Regions from separate parts of the Lysinibacillus sp. fkY74-1 genome, predicted to be linked through region 4. Evidence: riboswitches for the same ligand, from Rfam matches in the RefSeq annotation. Region 4 holds a riboswitch; each other region holds the start of a gene.
The links. A riboswitch is a leader RNA that binds a small molecule or an ion and turns the genes downstream of it on or off. The one in region 4 is predicted to bind cobalamin.

Region 1 (5,906 bases), 1.7 Mb from region 4:
AATAACATCTGCCCCAGCAGTAACATATGCTTTGGCTCTTAGTATAGCCTGCTCTAAGCCTTCAACAGACCTTGCATCCGTGCGAGCAACAATCATTAATGTAGGGGCTATTTGTTTAATCATTTTTATTTTTTGAATCATTTCCTCCTTTGGAACAAGAGTTTTGCCATTTAAATGTCCACACTTTTTAGGAAGATTTTGGTCCTCTAGCTGTACGGCAGCAACCCCTGCCTCTAGCATTTCACGAGCAGTACGGGCAACATTTAATACGCCACCAAAGCCCGTATCAATGTCCACTAGCATCGGTAAATTTGTAGCCCGAATAATATCACTAGCACGCTGGGCTATCTCATTTGAATAAATCATCCCTAAGTCTGGTAAACCTCTACTCGCTGTATAAGCGGCACCAGAAAGATATAATGCCTCAAAGCCAACTTTTTTAGCCATCAAACCAGCCATTGCATCATGTACCCCTGGTATTTGCAAAATAGCTGAACGAGCGATATGAGCTTTAAATTGTTCAGCTAATTGTTTTTGTGTCTTTGCTTCTTGGACAATCCATGTCATTTTTAAATACCTCCTCTTTATTGCGTTCGGAATCCATCTAAATTAAATAAATAGATTAACAAATTCATGAACAGCAATTTGTTCAAGCAGCTCTTTATTTACACAAACATCGTTTATTTTATTGAGTTGTTTTTGAGCATAATGTGTACGAAGGTTTTGCTGGAATTTATCAATAATCTGAGGGAATGCTTCCTCACGGCGGAAACGATGTCCTAAAGGATATTCACACTCAATTAGCTCAGTTGATGTACCATCTTTGTAATAAACTTGAACAGCGTTCGCAATGGATCGTTTATCAGGGTCTAAATAGTCGATTGTATATTGGCCTTTTTCCACAACAACCATTTTATTACGCAAGTCATCGATTCGTGGATCTGCCGCCACCTCATCTTCATAGTGATTTGCGGTAATGTCACCATAAATAAGACCAATCGCTGTAATATATTGAAGGCAGTGATCTCGATCTGCAGGATTGTGAAGAGGCCCTTCTTTATCGATAATTCGCATGGCTGATTCATGTGTTGTAATTTCTATGCGGTCAATATCAGCTAGGCGATTTTTTACTTCAGCATGCAAATGAACGGCACATTCTGCAGCCGTTTGAGCATGAAACTCTGCAGGATATGAAACTTTAAAGAGGACATTTTCCATAACATAAGATGCAAGTGGTCTCGCAAGCTTTAATTCTTGCTTATGAAAGAGCACATCTTGGAATCCCCAGCCTGGTGCAGATAATGCAGTTGCATAGCCCATTTCCCCTTTCACAGCCATCATTGCTAGTTGTACGGCCCTGCTTGTAGCATCGCCAGCAGCCCATGATTTTCTTGATCCCGTATTAGGAGCATGTCGATAGGTTCTTAAACTTGAATTATCAATCCAAGCATTTGATAAAGCATTGACAATCTCTTGATGAGTGCCCCCTAAAGCCTTTGTAACAACAGCTGTTGTCGCTATTTTGACAAATAAAACGTGATCTAAGCCAACACGATTTAAGCTATTTTCGAGTGCAAGTATTCCTTGTATTTCATGGGCTTGAATCATCATTTCTAAAACATCTTTCATTTGGAGAGGCTCTTGCCCTTCTGCAACACGTACACGACTCAAATAATCAGCTACAGCTAAAATACCACCAAGATTATCAGAAGGATGCCCCCATTCTGCCGCCAACCATGTATCGTTATAATCCAACCAACGGATCATACAACCGATATTAAAGGCACCTTTAACTGGATCAAGGACATAGGATGTCCCTGGAATACGAGTACCATTTGGAACGACTGTACCTGGTACTACAGGACCTAGAAGTTTTGTACATTCAGGATATTGTAAAGCTAAAATGCCACAACCTAACGTATCCAATAAAACATATCGAGCCGTTTCGTAAGCTTCTTCGCTCGTAATCTTTGTGTTTAATACGTAATCCGCAATATCAATAAGAAGCTGGTCTGTCATCGTTTTTTCATTCGTTTTAATCATCTATATCTTCCTTTCAAGGTATGAATTTGATATACTAGTATGCTGATGGGCATTGGTCAGAATGTCCATCAGCTCTATGGCGAGTTGTTAAAACTTGATTATACCGACAATTCTTCAAGGTTATGACGCTCGCCTATATAATGAACACGAGGTCTAAATAATCGATTATTGTCATGTTGTTCGATCACATGTGCACATAAACCGATCGTTCGAGAGCCAAAGAAAATAGGCGTATATAATTCAATTGGTAAGCCCAGCATGTAGTACACAGGCGCAGCATAATAATCTAAATTTGGATACAAGCCTTTTTCCTCCACCATCACTTTTTCACCGGCTTCGCACATGTGATATAAGCAGTCATCCCCTTGCTCCAAGCATAGTTTATACAAAGCTTCTTTCATGATCTGCGCTCTTGGGTCCATTTTTTTCATATAGACACGATGGCCAAAGCCCATTATTTTATCTTTATTTTTGAGCTTGTTTTTCAGCATCGCTTCAAAGCCCTCCACAGTCTTAGCTTCAAGCAGCATATACATGACTGCCTCGTTCGCCCCACCATGCAAATTTCCTTTCAATGATGCGACAGCACCAGTTAGAGCACCATACAGATCGGATTGTGTGGAGGCAATAACACGAGCAGTAAAGGTCGAATTCGGCATTTCATGTTCACTATATAAAACAAGTGATTGGTCAAAAATTCCCTCTTCTAATGGTGTTGGTTTTCTTCCAGTAATCATGTAATAAAAATTAGCACTATAAGAAAGCTGACTATCCGGTTCTACAACATCTTGACCATTTAATACACGGTAGCTATTCGCAACGATGTTGGGCATTCCACCTAAAAGTCGATATGCTCGTGTTACATTCATTTCAGTCGAATGATCATGGATGTGCTGATCATACCCTGCTAACGCTGAAATTCCAGTTCGAAGGCCGTCCATCGCATGTGTCCCATTTGGTAATAAGTTGAAAATTTGAAAAAGCTCTTGTGGAACGTGATAGTTTTCTTTCAATTTATCCTGTACGTCAGCTTGTTGCTCAGTAGTTGGTAGGTTTCCGTGCAATAATAAATGGACAATATCTAAATAGGCGTATCTCTGAGATAGTTCAATCAAATCATAGCCACGTATAACAATTTGACTGCCTACTACGTCTAAGAAAGACAGTTTTGTTTCCGCAGCAATAACTCCATCAAGACCTGGTGAATACGTTAACTCCATAGATTACAACCCCTTTGTTTAATCATTCTTGTAAGCGTTACCATTCAAACTCGAAAGAACAACAAAAAAACAACTTCTATCCTTTAGAAGTTGTTAATCTACAAAAGTATGACAGAACAAAAAACAGTGAACTTACATCCATTCACAATCATCATACAGTAGCTAACACCTCCCTATCCTCGTAGGTCAATTGATGCTTATTTAGTGGCAGGTCTCCTGACTTATCATCAACATTCCTATAACACCTTCCCGTTTTGAAGAACAAAACAGTGGTCTCGTTATGGAACTCCTACATACAGTTGCGGGACAGTGTTGGACTCACACCAACTTCCCTTTTAATCAAATGGAATCAAACCCATTTGAACCACCAAAATTTAGCATATTCAATTTGTCTTTTTACCTTAACATAGAGGTTTCCAAACAATCAATATAGGTAAAATTCAGAAAAGACTGATTATAAAAAGCTATTTTTCATTTTTGACGAACTATTCTGCATATTTAAGCATTATTTCGCTCAAAAAAAGATTGTTAATCAATCCCAATGGAGCTATATTTATGAAGTCTGCTTTAAAAAAGCGATTTGTTTTGCATTACGATGAAACGAGGAGTGACGGGATGGGCTATATAACTGAATTAAGAAAGCTTATCGGTAATAGACCAATTATAAGCGTTGGTTCGACAGTTCTTGTTGTTAATGATGATAAGAAAATACTCTTTCAACATCGTTCAGATACGTTGGATTGGGGATTACCTGGCGGTTCAATGGAAATAAACGAAACATTAGAGCAGGTTGCTGCTCGTGAACTTTATGAGGAAACTGGTCTCGTGGCTAAAGAGTTTGAGTTTATCGGTGTTTTTTCAGGACCTGATTATTACTACTGTTATCCGAATGGCGATGAAATCTATACAGTCATTCACCTTTATAGAGCTAAACATGTAAGGGGTGTATTGGAAATGAAGGATGGTGAGAGCTTAAGCCTCACTTATTTCAGTAAGGAAGAACTTCCGAATAATATGGAACAGAGGACGGTCGCTCTCTTAAACAACCTAGAGGGCAAAATATGGGGGTTCGAAAGCTCCTTTACGAAGCTTTCCAAATAACAATGTAAGAATTTTAATAAGGACTTTCTTCGCAAAGACATTTCAGATCATTCCAAACTAGTATTCTTGTGAATTCTTTCGCGAGGGTGACTGGGCAAAATCGCGTTGTATAGCTCAAGTGATGCGGAATGCTTAAATGGTTCACCTTTCATGATTTCCTCTACTAGCTGACCATTTTGCATGACGAGGATGCGATCTGAAATAAAACGTGTAGCCTGTAAGTCATGAGAAATGAAAATGTATGCAAGTTGCAAATCCTTTTGTAGTGTCTGTAGTAATTGAATGATTTGTTTTCGCAAAATCATATCTAAACTACTAATGGCTTCATCTAAAACAATTAATTTTGGATGTAAGGCAAGCGCTCTTGCAATGTTCACACGCTGTTGTTGTCCCCCACTAAGCTGGGAAGGATACTTTTCGGCAATAGATTTTTCTAACTCTACATGATTAAGTAATTCCTTTACCTTATAGTGTCTCTCAGCTGAGCTATAATGCTCGAAATTTAGGTACGGTTCCTCTAAAATTTGAAAAATAGTGTGCTTTGGATTTAATGAATGATAGCTATTTTGGAAGACTGCTTGTAAATCTCTCCGTATCATTTTTTTCTGTTGGCTAGTGGCATCATAAAGATTAACCCCTTGAAATAGAACCTCACCGGCTGTTGGCCTTTCCATTCCTAATATAATTCGGCCCAATGTACTTTTTCCTGAGCCACTTTGTCCAACAATGCCTAAGCATTCCCCCTCCTGAAGTGAAAATGATACTTTCTGTAATTCAGGAGCATCCTGTCTTCGCTTGAATATGAACGGTCTATGTGCATAGTTCTTCTCAATATTTCTCACTTCTAGTAGCTTCAATTTTTTCACCTCTAAAACATCATTCGGGATTGTAATAGTTTCTTTGTATAAGGATGCTGTGGTGCATCAAAAAAATCATAGACATTTGCTTGTTCAATTAGTTCCCCCTTATACATCACGGCTACATCATCAGCTAGTTCAGCAATAACGCCTAAATCATGCGTCACAAGAAGTATGGCTGCCTGTGTTTCCAGGCGAATCCGATCAAATAATGTCAATACCTGTTTTTGGTTGACTGTATCAAGAGCTGTCGTTGGCTCATCAGCTATGTATACCGAGGCTTGAATTGCCAGTGACAAAGCAATCATTACACGCTGTAGCATTCCCCCACTTAATTGGAATGGATAATAGTGTAAAAGTTTCTCGGGATTAGGTAAATTAACTTTTGACATGCTTTCCATAGCAATTTGTCTAATTTCATTTTTAGTTATAACAAAATGAGCCTTTAATGATTCACGAAAATGACTTTCAATGGTTTGCACACGGTCAAAGGCAGTTGAAGGATTTTGCATAATAATAGATAGATGTCTTCCACGATAAGCTCTCATTTGAGCAGCATTTATCTTCAATAAATCTTGTTGATGGTAGAATATGTGCCCTTTGATAATCTGCGCTCTAGACGGTAAGGCTTGCATGATAGCTTGGCAAAGCATGGTTTTCCCACTACCGCTTTCGCCAATAATCC
Region 2 (5,906 bases), 1.9 Mb from region 4:
AAGCGAAAACAAGAATGGTGGTTGAATCACTGATTGATCAATTATTAGCAACGAAGCTGATTCGCAACAACCGCTTTTTTGAGCGAATTTTATATAATAAAGACATTATTTGGATAAGAAATGGTGAGGTAGAAGGCCATCTTTTTGCTCTGGCAACGTTAACGGATCAACTGAAAACGAAGACGAATAGCTTTATGATGTATATGCCGACGAACCCTATTATATATGAGGTGAACGGGGAGCCGTATCACTTAATTACACGCATTGATTCAACACGAGCAAAGCCTAACCTTGATCGCCTTTCACAAGAGCCCAATCCCGTGTTAAGCGCTGCACGTGTCAATGATTTACTATGCTCCATTGTTATACGTTTTTATGAAACTTATATAAATGATTTAATGGAAATTTCTCATCAGGATCAACTAATCGCATTCGCGCAGCAGGAATATAAACAATTTCTGGATGCGGTTCAGGAGTTAAATGGTGATCACTTAAATTGGCATCCACGAGGGAACGGCCATGAGCTATTGTTAACATTAATTGATCAACTACAAATATTAAAAAGTCAGCCTGGTAAAGTTTTAATCGACTTCACTAATACGCAGGGCTATGTGGTGGTTGAACCTGCTTATCAGGTCCATAAGCCCTCAAAGAAAGCTGTCGGTGCGATATGAAAACAAGCCCTCCATGAAGCGGGGGGCTTGTTTTATTTATGCCAGCGTATCATGCTTCATCTGAGGCTATTAGCCTAACACACCGTCCTTGCAAATACTTTACTTGACTTATCCCTGAAAGTGCATGGCTGCTTGAGCCTCTTGCCAAGGGACAGTATAGCCTTTGCCTTTAGCGCAAAAAATGCTGGAAGAACTGTATTCAGGGTCCGCATTTTTATCATAGCCTATCTGGGCTATTACTTCTTCTGCATTATGACACACATCATAGCCATCAAATTGGAGGGTAAGTGAGCCTTTCCCATTGGTATAGGCAGCAAAGATTGTGCTATAGCTCATAAAGGTTGCTACAGGTGCACGTCCTGTCAAAACAACGTCAGTTTCGGTGAGGTCTGGGTCGTCGAATGTGCCGGCAGCCTGTTGAATGTCAGTCATCATACGGCCAATAAAATCATTGGAAGCTTTCATTTTAAAGCGATAATATGGCTCAAGCAGGATGTTCTGTGCTTGTTCTAGTCCTTGACGTAGTGCTCGGAAAGTAGCTTCTCGGAAATCACCACCAGAGGTATGCTCATTGTGACCACGCCCCGTTAATAGCGTAAAATGAATATCTGTGACGGCGTAGCCTGTGAGTAAGCCGTGATGATCACGCTCAAACAAGTGCTTCTCAACGAGACGCTGGTTGCCCACTGATAAATCATCGGCATGACAGGCATTACTAAAGGTAATTCCTGCTCCGCGTTCATTAGGCTCCATTAATAAATGAACCTCTGCATAATGCTTGAGTGGCTCAAAATGACCGTAGCCTGTAACGGTTGTCCCAATTGTCTCCATATATAATATTTGCGGCTCTCCAAAAGAAATGTGTAATGCAAAACGTTTCAATAACACGTCAATCAGGACTTCTAACTGAATGACACCCATTATGTGCACATGGATTTCCTGAAATTTTTCCTGCCACACGACACGCAATGACGGCTCCTCGGCCTCTAGTAAACGGAAAATCCTTAATACTTCTTTTATATGTTGCTCACCCTCATATTGAACTTTTGCCTGTAATGTAGGGACAAGCTCATAGGGCAGTGATAGCAATTTACTGCCAATTCGATCCCCAATATTTGCCTGACTGAGCCCTTTAACAGCGAAGATTTCACCAGCCTCAACTTGCTGAACAGTTTCAAATCGACTGCCGTTATATAGGCGAATTTCTGTTACTTTTTCTGTGATATCTCCAAATGTAAATTCATCCCGAACATGTAACTTGCCTGTAAGGGCCTTGATGAACGTTAAACGTTGATGTCCATCATGGCGTATTTTAAAGACCTCTCCTTGAAAAGGTGCTTCTGGCTCGAAGTGAGTACCCGTTAGGAATGGAAGTTGAGCAATAAATTCCTCAATGCCTTCATCCTTCAACGCAGAACCTATAAAACAAGGAAAGGCATCCTCATTTTTAATCATCGTTTGTAGTCTAGTCATGCATTGGCGATGTTCCAATGTTTCATTCAAAAAGTTATCTAGCAGTTCTTCATCACGCTCTGCCAGCCATTCCATAATCGTGCTTGAAACATAGTTTTCCTGCAGTGGTTCATCTATGAGGATTACATGTTCTGAGAAATCCTTATGCAGCTGAGTCATAACAGCTCTCACATCTGCTCCGTCACGATCTATTTTATTAATAAAAAAGAATGTAGGGACATGATAGTTCCGTAAAAGCTGCCATACAGTTTCTGTATGACCCTGTATACCCTCTACAGCACTAATAATAATGATGGCATAATCCATGACACGAATGGCACGCTCCATCTCAGGGGAGAAATCGACATGCCCTGGTGTATCGATCAGCGTATATGTATCGTCGCCGATAGTCATGCGACCTTGCTCGGCAAATATTGTAATGCCACGTTTACGCTCAAGCTCATGATTATCTAAATAGGCATCCTGATGATCGACACGCCCCCGCGCTTGAATACTATTGGTATGATAAAGCATTTGCTCAGAAAAGGTTGTTTTTCCTGCATCAACATGAGCAAGAACCCCAATCGTCTTGTACATACTAAATCCTCGTTTCTATAGGTGGCTATGTTCTCATTGTATCAGAATACTAGCACAAATAATTCTTGTAAAATGATTCGTCTTTTTGTCGAAATAGTGCTAATATAATGATGATTGCAGATTTTGCAATTTACTCTGATTGCGAATTAACTCATGAACTGCTAGTCTATCAATAGAATGAATAAAACATATTGGTGCAAATGGCATTTGTCATTTTGCTTAAAAGGGAAATCGGTGTAATTCCGATGCTGTCCCGCAACTGTAAATGGGGAGTCTATACAGGATGCCACTGTAGTTTAACTATGGGAAGGTGTATAGATGATGAACCTAAGCCAGGATACCTGCCAGTATGTGTATGCTAACTAAGAACCACGAGGATGGGGATAGTGATAAAGGTAACTATACCGTTTTTTCACTATGCTACTCTCTTGGCGACAAGAGGGTTTTTTTATGCCCTTCCAATGATCCTGGTAGCAAAGAAGTCTCTGATTTCTTTCTATATTTATGACAACAAAGGAGAAAAGGACATGAAAAAATGGAGAAGTATATGGCTGGTCATGCTCATCGCGCTCATCGCAGTTTTAGGAGCGTGTGGTACAAAGGACAAGCCTGAATCAGCAACGCAAACTGAAAAAGTTGAACCGTCTGAGGCGACAACGACTGAGGTAATCATTAAAAATAATGGAACTACCCAAACCTATAAGGAAGCACCTACAAAGGCAATTAGCTTAAATCAGCATGTAACAGAAATTATGCTTGCATTAGGGCTAGAGGATTCCATGGTAGGGACTGCTTATTTAGATGACGAAATCTACGAGCCGCTTCAAGCAGCCTACGATAAAGTTCCTGTTCTTTCAGATCAATACCCAACGAAGGAGCAAGTCATTGATGCCGGGGCAGATTTCTTGTATGCAGGCTGGAAAAGTGGCTTTGGTGAAAAAGGTGTAGGAACACCAGAGGAGCTTGAGGAATTAGGAATTCATACGTATTTACATACAGCTTCTAATATGACAAAGCCAACATTAGAGGATATTTTCACTGATATTCGTCATATTGCAGAAATATTCCGCGTGGAAGATCGCGGCGAAGCATTCATTGAACAAATGACAAAAGATGTCGAAGAAGTTCAAGCTAAATTACCAAAAGATAGAGAAAATTTACGTGTTCTAGTCTTTGACAGTGGTGAAAAAGATGTATTCACAGCTGGCCAAAACTTTATGAATGAGCTGGTGACAATCGCTGGCGGTCAAAATATCTTTGGAGATGTGGAGTCAGGGTGGACAACCGTGTCGAAGGAAGATGCAGTAGATCGCAATCCAGAGGTGGTTGTCATAATTAATTATGGTGAAACAACGGCTGAACAAAAGATAAATTTCTTAAAAAATGATCCAGCCTTGAAGGAAATGGAAGCAGTCAAAAATGATCGCTTTGTCATCCTTCCACTTTCAGCGGCATCTGAAGGGGTCCGTGCAGCAGAGGCCATTCAAATTTTAGCTAAGGGCTTCTACCCAGAAAACTTTTAAAAATTTCGAGCTAGCAAAGTGCTAGCTCCTTTTTCTTAAGGAGCGATAACTATTGAACGCATTTCGTCAAAACATACCAGATAAAACATTTGAGACCCTTAATCAGCAAGGTGGATTTTCGCGATTAGCAGTAAGCCCTGGCATTATCAATAAGCATTACACACCAGCCCAATTTCAAAAAATAGCAGAAATTGTAGGAGAGAAGGGAGCCATTAAATACTCGGCTTCCTATAGCATATTATTATCGATTCCCTCTAGTGAATTAACTGAAGCTACCCGTGCCTTACAGGAGGCTGGACTGTTTGTTGCATCGTCAGGGCCTCATATTGTTATGAAAGCATGTGATTTTTGTGACGGTGAAAAAATGGAAGCAGTTCCTCAAACAGAACAGCTCTATCAGGCGTTGGATGGTATAACCGTGCCTGCAAGAATGCGAGTCAATGTGAATGGCTGTGCATCCGCCTGTTATAATCCCACATATGATGACATCGGTTTGGTCTATCAGCATGAGAGCTTTGATGTTTATCTAGGAGCCATTCCTATGGGGACGAAAGCACAGGCGGGTACTCTCTTTGCAAAGAGAGTAAGGATCGACCATATTGAAGATTTTTTGCTACAAATCATTCGTCTTTATCAGGACCAAGCTCGTTCCAATGAACCTTTTTATAAGTTTTATCGCAGAACAAAATCGAATGCTTATTGGGAACTAGTAAAAAAATCGATCGAGTAGCAGGAATAATACTTAGGGTGTCGAAATATTGTAGTAGAGCATAGAAAATGACAATACAAAGGAGCAAGAACATGACATCTAAACAAGGGATTCAACCAGAGGATCTTTATCGCTTGAAATCAGTGGCAGATCCACAGCTCTCACCTGATGGGACTGAGGTAGTTTATGTAGAGACACGTATTGATGAGAAGAAAAAGGACTATATATCTAATTTGTTTTATATAAATTTAAAAGACAAACGTCCTCAGCAATGGACATATGGTGACTATCGGACAAGCTCTCCTGTGTGGTCGCCAGATGGCAGTCAAATTGCTTTTTCTTCTACAAGGTCAGGCAAGCCGCAAATTTTTGTGCTTTCGAAAACAGGTGGGGAGGCAAAACAAGTAACGTATTGTAAAAACGGTGCGTCAACGCCTGTCTGGTCTCCATGTGGAGAGAAAATTGCCTTTTCCGTTATGCTCGGTAAAGATGAAACTATTCTAGATAAAGCTGAAGATGACAAGAAAGAAGAAAAAGAACTAAAGCCGCTAGAAATCGATAAGATGAAACATAAATCAGATGCTGGTGGATTTACGGATATGGACCAGCATACCCACATCGCTATTGTCGATTTAAAATCTGGTGACTTAGAGCAAATGACAGAAGGGAACAAGCATTGCCATCTGAGTACATGGTCGCCCGATGGCAACTATCTTACGTACTTAGCAGATCAAGCAGAGGATTTAGATTTTTCATTTAATGCGGATATTTACTTATTAGATATAGAAACAAAAAAGAGTCGCAAGGTAACCGAGGGAATTGGCTCTTATTACCAAACATCATGGTCTCCTAATAGCCGCTTCCTTTCCTTCGTTGGGGGAAAACGTGAGTTTGAAAATGCCACACAAGCGAAGCTATGGATTTATGATATGGAACAAAATCTGCTAAACT
Region 3 (5,906 bases), 1.9 Mb from region 4:
GAATTCCTGTTTTAATTAATTTAGTCCCACCAGCAGGTATCTCTACAGTTTCAATGGAATAGAGGTCCATCCCAGCATCGCCAGGGTTAGCTTGCATGGGTAGCATTGCATCTTCATGCATTCTTTTGATTTTTACTTCTACATTCATTGTTCTTCATCCTAACGATTAAAATTAAATGTGTCATCTGTAATTGGCGCTACTTTTGCCTTAGCATAGGTAGCCCCCTTTTGTGAAAAGAAATCATATGTGGAGCCCTCATTACGAATTCCATTCATAACGATTGGATTCACTTCTTCTTCAGGAAACATAGCTTCAAAACCAACATTCATTAAGGCTTTATTTGCATTATAACGCACATAGGCTTTTACCTCAGGCGATAATCCTGTCTCCGCATAAATGTCCTCTGTATATTTCATTTCATTCTGATATAAATCCAGCAGTAATTCATAGCCCCATAATTGTAAAGCTTCTTGCTTTTCTTTTGAAAATTGCTTATAAAGATTTTGAGCAAAAAATCCTACTGCAACACCATGAATGGATTCGTCGCGCAAAATGAGGGAAATAATTTCAGCACTGTTTCTTAAAAAACCTTGCCCACCTAAGTATAATGGGTAGAAAAAGCCAGAATAGAAAAGGAAGGATTCAAGCATAACGGATGAAAACATCGCTTTCCATAAGCTCTCAGCGTCCCCTTCTTCAATACTATTATAAATATCCGCTATTTTATTTGCCTTATATTGTAAATATTCATTTTTCTTTACCCATTCAAAGAGCTCGTCTATTTCCTCGTTTGTGCAAAGCGTTGTAAATATATAAGAATATGATTTAGCATGTATTGCCTCAAATGCATCAAAAACGGTTAATACAGCCTTTTCCTGTAAATCATCTGTATAAGCAGCAACACGATTCATCCCAATATTTGTCTGAACGGTATCCAGCAAGGTTAATCCTGCAAACACTTTTTTATACGTGTCCTGATGCTCAAAACTTTTCCACTGTTGAATATCTTTACTCACTGCAATTTCTTCGGGAAACCAAATTTGCTTCCATTGCTGGTCCCAAAAAATTTGGGCCAGTTCACTTGTTGCTTTGTTCCAGTTGACTGCCTCATACACTATATTTGACATGCTACACACTCCTCTAAGCTTTGTAATCGTTGACGAACATAGTAAACGGACTTAATCCCTTTAACCCATGCATAAATGTATACTTTAGCTAGTTGTTCTGTTGTCCAATTATCAGTGACATAAAGAGTCATTGAAATACCTTGGTCAACATGTTTTTGGGAAGCTGCGTATAAATCAATTAAATCATAAGGATCAACATCATATGCCTCTACATATAGATGACTGTTTTCATTTGTTAAATGTGGCATTGGATAAATTGTTCGACTATCTGCATAATCACGAACCTCTACACGTTCTGTACATGGAGAGATGGAGGCCGTACAGCTACGAATGTACGATATACTACCAGTTGGTGCTATAGCTAAACGATATGAATGGAATAAGCCATATTGCATAACATCTTGCTTTAATAATTCCCACATTTTACTAGTAATGATTGGAATGTTTCCGAGTGCTTTTAATACAGCAGGTGAAAGCTCTTCTTCAGTCTTATTTACATATTGATCAAAATAGATACCTGAAGCATAGTCGCTATCTTCAAATCGATAGAACGTTTCTGCTTTTTCTTTAGCCATTTCCATCGATGATTTTAGAGAATAATAGTTCATTGCTTCCATAAAGCGGTCCATGAAATGAATAGAATCTTTCGAGCCATACATAATTCCCTCCGTAACAAGATGTCCATGGAGATTCATACACCCTAGACCTACTGAGTGCATTAATTGATTGGCTTTTGCGACCGACGGAACATTTTTGATGTGCGTCATTTGGGATACATTTGTTAATAAGTGCATAGCTGTATCGATTAATGCTTCAAAATCATTTACTTTACTCGCTGCGTGGATATCAATTGACCCTAAATTACACGACACATCTAACCCATATTCGTTAGGTTGATCTTGATCTGTGATAACACTAGTTTCTTGAACTTGCAAGATTTCAGTACATAAGTTTGACATTTTTACGCGACCGATATTTTTTAGTGGATGTACGTCATTAACATTATCATCAAAAATTTCAAAGGGATAACCGGATTCGAATTGAGCTTTTTTTACCTCTGTATAGAGTCTACGCGCATTCAAACGTTTAATTTTACGGATTTTAGGATTATCTAGTAGTTCATAGTACATGTCAGAAATTGAAATTTCCGACATTCGTTTACCATATACTTTAAAAATATCATATGGACTAAATAACACTATATCTTTATCACGCTTCATCAGTTCGAAGAAAATACTTGGTATAATAATACCTGTTGATAGTGTTGCGAGGCGAATTTTATCATCAGCATTTGGTTTTTTTGATGAAATAAAATTCTCTATATCTGCATGGAAAATATTTAGGTAAACAACTCCTGAGCCATTACGCTGACCAAGCTGATTAGAATAACTAAAAGAATTTTCTAATAGTTTCGCCACTGGAATCACACCACTTGCACGATTTAGTATTTCTTTAATTGGATCACCTAAAGGACGTAAATCCGTTAAGTTGACCCCGACCCCTCCACCTAGACGTGATAGCTCTAAACAATAACCAATATTTTCAGCGATGCTATTCATGGAGTCATCCATGGATAATTTAAAGCAACTTACTAATTCGCCACGAGCTTTCTTCCCACTATTTAATGCAGTAGGCGTTGCAGGTTGATAGGCTTCCATCATCGCTTCCACAGAACGTTCTGCTAGTACCGTGTTCCCCTGTGCCAAGTACAAGGCAATAATGACAATCCGGTCCTCATATTTTTCTAAGATTTCTTCTCCATCACGACTTTTCATAGCGTAGCTGTCATAAAATTTGCTAGCACTCATAAATGATGGGAAACGGAAATTATAATCATACGCTTTTTTGTACAACTTTTTAATAAAATCCATCTCGTACATGTCGATAAAAGCTTTTTCGTAGTAGCCTTCATCAACTAAATAGCGGATTTTTTCCTCTATATCTATAAAGTAACGTAAACGTACGTTGACATATTCTAAAAAGTAGCGGCGCGTAGCCTCACGATCCTTTTCTAACTCTAGTAGCCCCGTTGTACTATAACGATTCAGTACGTCATTATTAAGCTTTAAATAAGTTTTCATCCCATTACCCTCGTTTCATAAAACGTTTGTATAGCTTCATAATCTGTTTGATTGCCGCGCAAATCTAATTTCCTCACTAATGGTACATGATAGGTAGTAGCAATTTTCTCTCCTGCTGCGCCAAATACATGATGTCCAAAGTTACTGTTGCCACTAGCAACTACTCCTTTACAAAAATCTCTGTTTTTATCTAAGAAACGTTGCACTTTTGCCGGAATGTCGCCTAAACCATCTGTGTATGTAATTAAAAGATAAGGCTTATTCAAGCTTAATTCCTCTGAGAGTTCAATAGATTCTGCCCTTAGTTTAGATACTACATTGCGGACATTTCCTGTACGACTAGCGTAAACGATCATAGTGTAATCATCTCAATACGAGAAACAATTTCCTGAACATCCCCTATAAATGTTTCATCCACCTCTAAAACAGGCACACTTAAAAAACCTGCATCAATAATTGTTTGTTTAGCTTGTTCATCGTGATCAATATTAACAATTTCTGCTTCAAGTCCTGCTCGTTGTAATTCGGATTTTACCCAAAGGCATTTTGGACAGATTGTTTTCGTATAAAGTTTCATAGTAATCCCTCTTTTCATAAAATAAAAAAGCTACCTCTTCTAAAGAGATAGCTTACATGGAAACGTTAACATACTAAAAATACTGACGTTCCCATCTCTTAATCCCCGAAGAAATGATAAATTTGTTTTATAAAGGCAGGTCTCCTGGCTTTGCTTCAATCTCTGATTTCCTTCCCATGCGAATGCACAGTGGTTACAATCATCGTCAGCTTTACAGTTGCGGGGACAGCGTCGGAATAGTACCGAACTTCCCTATTAAACTACATATAGTAGTACCTATACAAAACGAACACAATATATTGTTTTTCAATAGTTTTAAGTGTACCATCCTTTATATAAAAAGTAAATCGCGAAATAAAAGTTCATCAATTTGAGACTATTCATATTTTCTCACATAACCTTAAACGAAAGAGCTAAAACATAATCATATAAAAATATAACTAAAAAAAAAATAGGAAGATACATGCTGATCATTTATTTACCTAATAACGGAGGCCCAATTGAAATTTTATTCATAAAAAAGGCATCTTTCCATAATAGTAAAGATGCAATTATGACTAAAACTACATAATCGTCAACCCACTTTGAGAAAGATGTAAATCATTCATCATACTCAATATATCCTATCTTTGCAGATTTTTCGTTGTACTTGTCCCTTTGCAACTATTCATAATAATCAGGTACCTTTATCCAGTTATTCTGTATTCATAGTATAACATATCCAAGTTCTTTCTCTGTCCGCTCAACTAGGTATATTAACTTTATCCTTTATTTACAAAAATAGCTGATGAATTTTCTATACTCATCAGCTAACCTTTTACTTAAAACCTATCTATTGTCATATCCAAATTTATACTAGAGGCTGTCTTAAAACCTTCCGCAGCAGCGATCATTAAAGAAGAGGCACCCCCCTTTTCCGTTTCACCTGCAACATATATTCCAGCCGCTGTTGTTCGTCCAGCACCATCAGTAATAATTATCCCATTTTCATCAACTTGGCAATTTAGCTGTTTAGCAAATTTATTTGGACGATAAAAATTAGGTACGACAAATCCACCACTTCTTAAAATATGTTCACCTGTTTCTAATTCAATACTAATTAAGTTACTATCTTCCCCATGCAAGTTTTTTACACATTCTGTATACAGTTTAATTTTTTTACGTTCAAATTCACTTTGAACGTTATCGGAAAGTTGATGACCATTCGTAAAAACGATTAAATCCTGTGACCAATTAAAAACCAATTTGGTCATATGTTTAATATGCTCCTCTTTTTCTGCTATGATAGCCAATGGCTTGTCTCTCAGCTCCCAACCATCGCAATAAGGACAGCTAAACAAGCTTTTACCATAATATTGTCTGATTTGCGGGAGGGGAAACTCCTCTTGTATTCCAGTAGCTAACAATACTTTTGCAGACATATATGATTTATTTTCCGAAGTTTTGACAAGAAATAAACCGCTTTTATCATTTTTAGTTATCTCGATAATTGTTTGATCTAACATAGATATAGATGGGTAAGATTTTATTTCTTTACTAGCTATATTCTTAAATTCTTGTGGCTTTATCCCATCTCTTGTTAAAAAACCATGCGACTCTTGAGTTACACGATTTCGATTAGTTCCATTATCAAATATAGCAATCTTTCTGCGCGCCCTTCCCAATGTTAAGGCAGCACTTAAACCAGCAGGGCCACCACCTATAATTACACAATCGTATTTATTCATCCTTTTTTCCTCCACATCAAAATATATTATAGACCTTTAATATCTGTAATTAAGGCAAAAGACACCGCAAAAGTTATATACCTTTTCAATTATGAGTCATTAAACCCTTAATGTTTAACTACCTCATTAAAGATTACGTAGCATAAAATAACGTTTAGTTTGTCGGGTCTTACCGCCCTATTAAAGACTTAACATATCTATAATATCTATTTAGTTTTTTTTCGTCAATTTTTTCGTTTTCATATTTAAAATACATAGGACCATCAAATATCTGCCGTTGAAAGAATTCTTGTCCACAGAAATGAATCTACTATAGGCTAGTTATGAATGAGGTAAAGTAAAAGCCACTCCAAAAGTTTGGAATGGCTAATTTTTTTACTGTACTTCATGAAT
Region 4 (5,906 bases):
CCTTACATGACTGCAAGGCATTTCACATTTTATTATGATGGATGATTATTGGTTGTGCTATTATTTTCCTCATAAGCCCCAGAGCTGTGTGGGGGTGTAGATGATGAATCATAGGCAACTAATGTGACACCCATTTTTTTCTCCAGTTCATTAATTTTCGCAAGTTGCTGTGAATCTAATTGTGCAAATTTAATGTCTTCCATTGTCATCAATCCTTTCAAATATAAAGTTCCCCGAATTTAAAACAACTATACTTACCTAAAAAATGACTGACTATCAGTCATTTTTCGTTGACATTCATTTTTCTCTCCTGTAACATACTAATAAAGATGGCAAAAGTGAGGGATATCATGTCAAAGGAAGAAAAAATTATTCAAGCAGCCATTGAAGTATTTCGAGAAAAAGGTATTGAAAAAACAAAGGTTTCAGATATCGTAAAGGCCGCTGGTATTGCACAAGGAACATTTTATCTTTATTTCCCATCGCGCCTTTCAGTTATGCCTGCTATTGCAAAAAATATGGTAGAGCGCATTATAGCGACTGTCGAAGAAGGAGTTTCAGATCATAAACCCTTTGAACAGCAGCTTGAAGAAGTGGTTGAAATGATTTTCTTAATTACGAAAGAATATGGAGATATCGTTGCACTTATTTATGCGGGTATTGCACAAACTGAGCATTTGAAAGAATGGGAAAACATCTATTCACCCTACTATCATTGGATGAGTAATTTCTTATTAACGGCTCAACAGCAAGGAGTCATACGAGATTCCATTAACCCATCACGTTCAGCCAAGCTTATCATTGGGCTAATTGAATCTGCTGCCGAACAAATTTATTTGTTTGACGATAGTAAGGATGAAACCATGCAACAGCTTAAACTTGAGCTTCTAGACTTTTTATATCATGCACTTGGCCTACGTCACGCATAAGTGGCGTTCTCTTTTACCTCAAAAATGACTGAATGTCAGTCATAATATTTTACTATGAAAGGAATTTATTTATGCAAAAAGAATGGATGTATGTAGGACTAACAAGTTTATTTGAATTGTTCTGGATATTCGGTTTTAATGTAGCAAATTCATGGTGGCATTGGATCATTATTGTATCTATTATCGCTATTGATTTTCACTTCTTATCAAAGGCTTGTGAAAAACTTCCTACTGGTACTGTCTATGCAATTTTCGCTGGAGCAGGTGCAATCGGAACGACCTTAATGGATATTTTTATTTTCAATGGTGACTTTAATGCGATTAAGGGGATATTTATGGTTATTTTAGTGTTGGGCGTTATTGGCCTAAAATTGGCGGATAATCCATCGAAAGATCCTAGTACGACAAAAGGAGTGGATGCATAATGGGCTGGGTATTCGTTATATTAGCAGCAGTGGCGGAAATAGTCGGTGTCATTGGTTTACGCTTTTATAGTCAACATAAAACCGTCCGAAATTTATTATTATACATCGGAGGCTTTGGTTTATCTTTTGCACTTTTATATGCTTCCTTCAATTATTTACAATTAAGTATCGCCTATGTTGTTTGGGTTGGTATTGGAACTGTAGGTGCCGTGCTTGTCAATATTATGTTCTTTGGGGAATCTAAAAACCTTGCACGAATCATCAGTATCGTTGCAATTATCATTGGAGTTGCAGGTTTAAAAGCAGTATCTTGATATTTGATTACAAAGGGCGCCCTCTTAATGAAGTGGCGCCCTTTTTATTTAGATGATGTTAAATGATTGAGGCAAGACAATTGTGATTACTAAATAGGGTTGGTCCTTCTTGCAAATTGTTCAGGGACATATGTAAGATACGGTTTACCCGTCAGTGTATGTGTTTGAATATCTGCAAATACTCCAAATACTTCTTGCAGTAATGATGGTGTAAGCACTTCTTCTGGTGTACCATGACAAACAATGCGTCCACGCTGTAAAACATAAATTTGATCACAGTACATTGCGGCGATATTCAAGTCATGCAAAGCGGCTACTACTGTTAGATGTAAGGTTTGAATTAAGTCCATCAACTGAAGTTGATGTTGAATATCTAAATGATTTGTTGGTTCATCTAATATAAGTACGTGTGCTTGCTGAGCAAGTGCTCTTGCCACCATGACACGCTTCTTTTCCCCACCGGAAAGTGAGCTAAAGCTTCGTTTCGCGAGATGCAATATACCCGTTTGCTTGAGAGCATTTTTAACAATTTGAAAATCCTGTTCCTGATCAAGCTCTAAAAGCTTTTTATGTGGAGTCCTTCCCATACTGACTAAATCGTGAACAGTAAAGTCAAATAATACAGGTGTTTCTTGACTCACAACGGCTAAATTTTTAGCAATGGCTTTACTAGATTGCTTTAAAATATCTTGTTCATTTAACAAGACTGTCCCACTTTCCGGCTTTAGGAGACGATACATATTTTTAAGCAAGGTCGACTTCCCACTACCATTAGGGCCGATTAACCCGACAAATTGCTTTTTCTTTATTTTTACACTTACCTCGTGAAGTATTTGCTGATCGTAAATGGAGAATGATACTTGTTTTGCTTCTAATGTCATGGAACTTAATCTCCTTCACCGAAAGAATAATTGTTACGACGGAGTAACCAAATGAAAAATGGTCCTCCACAGAAAGCTGTAATAATACCGATTGGCATCTCCTGTGGGGCAATTATAATGCGAGCTAAAGCATCTGCCCAGACTAAGAATATCCCTCCTAATAAAGCACTGACCGGTATTACATATTTATAGTTAGAACCGACAATTAACCGTACTATATGCGGAATAATTAATCCCACAAATCCGATAGAACCACTGACTGCTACAAGTACCCCCGTTAAAAGAGAGACAAGTAATATGAGCTGTATGCGAAATTGTTGAAGATTGACTCCTAATGTTACAGCAGCCTCTTCCCCAAGTAATAGCAAATTTAAATTTCGATAAAATAGCCATAAAAGGGCAAACACTATGAAAAAGATGGAAGCTGGAATAATAATATTACTCCATTTAGCTCCAGCTAAGCTACCTAACATCCAAAACATAACGGCCTTTAATGCACCCTCTTGCTTTGACATCATTAATATAAAATTAGAAATGGCTGTTAATATAAAGGAAACTGCCATTCCTGCCAATAGCAAGCGAAAAATCGAGACCCTGCCACCTACGCGCGATAAGAAAAACACTAACCCAATCGCAAGCAAAGACCCTATAAAAGCTGATACAGAAAGTGCGTAAATACCTAAAAATGAAAAAGCACCTAAAATAATTACTGAAGTTGCTCCAACTGCTGCTCCTGAAGAAATTCCTAATATGTACGGGTCTGCAATGGAATTTCTTACAAGTGCCTGAATTGCTGCCCCTGCAATGGCTAAACCCGCTCCAACAATAGCCGCAAGGATGACACGGGGTACTCTTATTTGCCATATAATAATTTCCTGTGAGCGACTCCAATCCTGCTCTATTGTGTGTTGTATAAAGGGTAATTTTGAAAGAATTACTTTCCATACATATAATGGCGTCACAGAAACAGATCCTACCATCACAGCAAATGTCATGGATACGATTAATACTAAAAGAAGCACTAAAGAAAATAACATAAATTTTTTATTCATTCATTAAACTCCTACTAAGATGATGAATGAAGCAATTAAATATACTTTCGCATGATTTTGGCCAGATCCTCTTACTTCAGTTAGCACTCAATAAAAAAAGGGCATTTCGTGCAAAATATGCACAAAAATACCCTCGAATAAACAAAGTCAGAAAATCCAGCTATTGTCCGTAATTGCTTGCATCCTCGTGGGCATTACAGGTATTACTTATTGGCAGGTCTCCTGGCTTCGATTCATCATCCTATAATTAGCCTTCCCATTTTAATAGTGGCAAATAAACATGATAGGACTCCTCGTTACAGTTGCGGGACAGCATCGGACTTCCACCGATTTCCCTTTTAAGCGACATTGTTTCAAATGTCACACCAATAGTATGTGAAGTTATAAAATTATGACGATTCTATCATACATTTTTATAGATACTTAGTCTACAAGGAATTTCCAGCATACTTGAGTTAACAATGAACGAAAATTAAGTTGACACAAAAAACTTAGTTTTTTACACTATCGGTAAGTACTCTGAAATAAGAGGTGAAATCATGACAACAGCAACAAATCAAAGTCATCAAAAATTAAGAACTGTAGATATGGCATATATTGGATTATTTTCTACCCTTATGATGATCGGCGCCAATATAACTTCCTTTGTACCCTTTATGACAGTGGGAGGAGTACCGATTACTCTCCAAACCCTTTTTGCCATTTTAGCAGGACTTATTTTGGGTAGTAGAAAGGGAGCGCTTGCCTGCACAGTTTATATGTGCATTGGATTAGCAGGAGCCCCTGTCTTTGCTCGCTTTGGTGGAGGCTTTAGTCAACTATTAAGCCCCACATTTGGATTCATTATTACCTTTATTTTAGCAGCGTATATGGCTGGATTAATGGTAGAACGAAGTGGTACAAGAAAAAGCTATATTCTAGCGGCATTTTTGGCAACTGCTCTCAATTATTTAATAGGTACCAACTGGCTGTTTATTGCATACAAACTATGGGCCAGTGCGCCAGAGGATTTTTCCTATAGATTAGCTTGGCTCTGGATGATCCCCCCACTTCCAAAAGATATTATTTTAGCTATTTTCGCTGGTTTTTTAGCGTACCGACTGCAAAAAACATTGAAAATCTTACCCATTCAATAACGCTTACACCCACTTCTTTAGTTAATGGACTAAAGAAGTTTTTTGTAATCGTTAATGTTCATCCTTTCTGCATATTTGTTTGTTACAGTAAGGGCAAATAGAAAGGAGAATCTCATATGACATTCAAACGAAGGTGGTCAGGTGGACTATTATTAGCAGTTGTTTTACTAACTTTATCAGCTTGTTCTGAAGATAAAACGGAGCCTTCATCAACTTCAAATAATACTCCAGAGTCGGAGCAACAAACAGAAATGGATCACTCCACGATGAACCATTCTAGCTCAGCAGAAGTACCAGCTACATTAACAAAGGCTGAAGATCCAACATTTCCGGTAGGAAGTACCGCTTTGATTAAAGATGGGCATATGGAAGGGATGAAAGGTGCTGAAGCGACAATTGTTGGTGCCTATAAAACTACAGCCTATATTATTTCTTATAATCCAACATCTGGTGGCGAACGTGTAGAGAATCATAAATGGATTATCCATGAGGAATTAATTGATGTAGGAGAAGCGCCTTTATCCTCTGACACAGAGGTAAAAACGACTGCTACTCATATGGCAGGAATGAAAAACGCGACTGTCCGAATTGAAGAAGCTGTACCAACCACTGTTTATATGGTTGATTATATTTCTACGACGAATGGTGAAACAGTGAAAAATCATAAATGGGTAACAGAAGATGAGTTAACAGCGCAATAATCCGAACAACCTCTCCCAATAGATTTGGCAGAGGTTGTTTTCTAGTTTTTATGTTCTAAAGGCTTTCGATCCGCAAACTTATGCCATTTATAGCCGATTCCCCAAACAGTTTGCAAATAATCATCAGCAGGAAAACCGCTTTTTCTTAATTTTTCACGTAAATTTCGGACATGGGAATCGATAGTGCGATCCTCAATGGATACATGATATCCCCAAACTGTATTAATAAGATGTTCCCTTGAAAATACTTTATTTTGATAATCTAGAAATAAGGACATCATGGAAAATTCTTTTGGTGTTAATGGGATGGCTTCTTGTTGAAAATATAATTCAAAGGATTCTTTATCTAAGCGTAACCCCTCAAAGACAACGACTTTGTTTTCTACTTTGGTTCTCCTTAATACAGCATGTATACGTGCTAATAGCTCTTCCTCATCGAAAGGTTTTAATATATAATCATCTGCCCCA

Region 1: another riboswitch for cobalamin. It lies ahead of mmgD (citrate synthase); the one in region 4 lies ahead of ACE1MS_RS20065 (FecCD family ABC transporter permease).
Region 2: another riboswitch for cobalamin. It lies ahead of ACE1MS_RS10465 (ABC transporter substrate-binding protein); the one in region 4 lies ahead of ACE1MS_RS20065 (FecCD family ABC transporter permease).
Region 3: another riboswitch for cobalamin. It lies ahead of ACE1MS_RS06320 (glutaredoxin family protein); the one in region 4 lies ahead of ACE1MS_RS20065 (FecCD family ABC transporter permease).

What each region holds. Positions count from the first base shown of each region.
Region 1 covers NZ_CP170173.1:2,399,019-2,404,924, forward strand. The annotation lists gene prpB (methylisocitrate lyase) at 1-567, opposite strand, end outside; gene ACE1MS_RS11620 (bifunctional 2-methylcitrate dehydratase/aconitate hydratase) at 610-2,043, opposite strand; gene mmgD (citrate synthase) at 2,142-3,263, opposite strand; cobalamin riboswitch at 3,453-3,647, opposite strand; gene ACE1MS_RS11630 (NUDIX hydrolase) at 3,879-4,364, shown strand; gene ACE1MS_RS11635 (ABC transporter ATP-binding protein) at 4,412-5,230, opposite strand; gene ACE1MS_RS11640 (ABC transporter ATP-binding protein) at 5,233-5,906, opposite strand, start outside.
Region 2 covers NZ_CP170173.1:2,153,441-2,159,346, forward strand. The annotation lists gene ACE1MS_RS10455 (hypothetical protein) at 1-674, shown strand, start outside; gene ACE1MS_RS10460 (GTP-binding protein) at 783-2,723, opposite strand; cobalamin riboswitch at 2,899-3,086, shown strand; gene ACE1MS_RS10465 (ABC transporter substrate-binding protein) at 3,251-4,246, shown strand; gene ACE1MS_RS10470 (precorrin-3B methylase) at 4,299-4,976, shown strand; gene ACE1MS_RS10475 (S9 family peptidase) at 5,048-5,906, shown strand, end outside.
Region 3 covers NZ_CP170173.1:1,345,057-1,350,962, reverse strand. The annotation lists gene dut (dUTP diphosphatase) at 1-148, opposite strand, end outside; gene nrdF (class 1b ribonucleoside-diphosphate reductase subunit beta) at 160-1,128, opposite strand; gene nrdE (class 1b ribonucleoside-diphosphate reductase subunit alpha) at 1,116-3,209, opposite strand; gene nrdI (class Ib ribonucleoside-diphosphate reductase assembly flavoprotein NrdI) at 3,206-3,565, opposite strand; gene ACE1MS_RS06320 (glutaredoxin family protein) at 3,562-3,786, opposite strand; cobalamin riboswitch at 3,904-4,081, opposite strand; gene ACE1MS_RS06315 (NAD(P)/FAD-dependent oxidoreductase) at 4,608-5,513, opposite strand.
Region 4 covers NZ_CP170173.1:4,052,004-4,057,909, forward strand. The annotation lists gene ACE1MS_RS20040 (hypothetical protein) at 33-203, opposite strand; gene ACE1MS_RS20045 (TetR family transcriptional regulator) at 348-929, shown strand; gene ACE1MS_RS20050 (DMT family transporter) at 1,001-1,354, shown strand; gene ACE1MS_RS20055 (DMT family transporter) at 1,354-1,668, shown strand; gene ACE1MS_RS20060 (ABC transporter ATP-binding protein) at 1,758-2,549, opposite strand; gene ACE1MS_RS20065 (FecCD family ABC transporter permease) at 2,555-3,601, opposite strand; cobalamin riboswitch at 3,797-3,986, opposite strand; gene ACE1MS_RS20070 (biotin transporter BioY) at 4,141-4,737, shown strand; gene ACE1MS_RS20075 (YdhK family protein) at 4,854-5,438, shown strand; gene ACE1MS_RS20080 (response regulator transcription factor) at 5,480-5,906, opposite strand, start outside.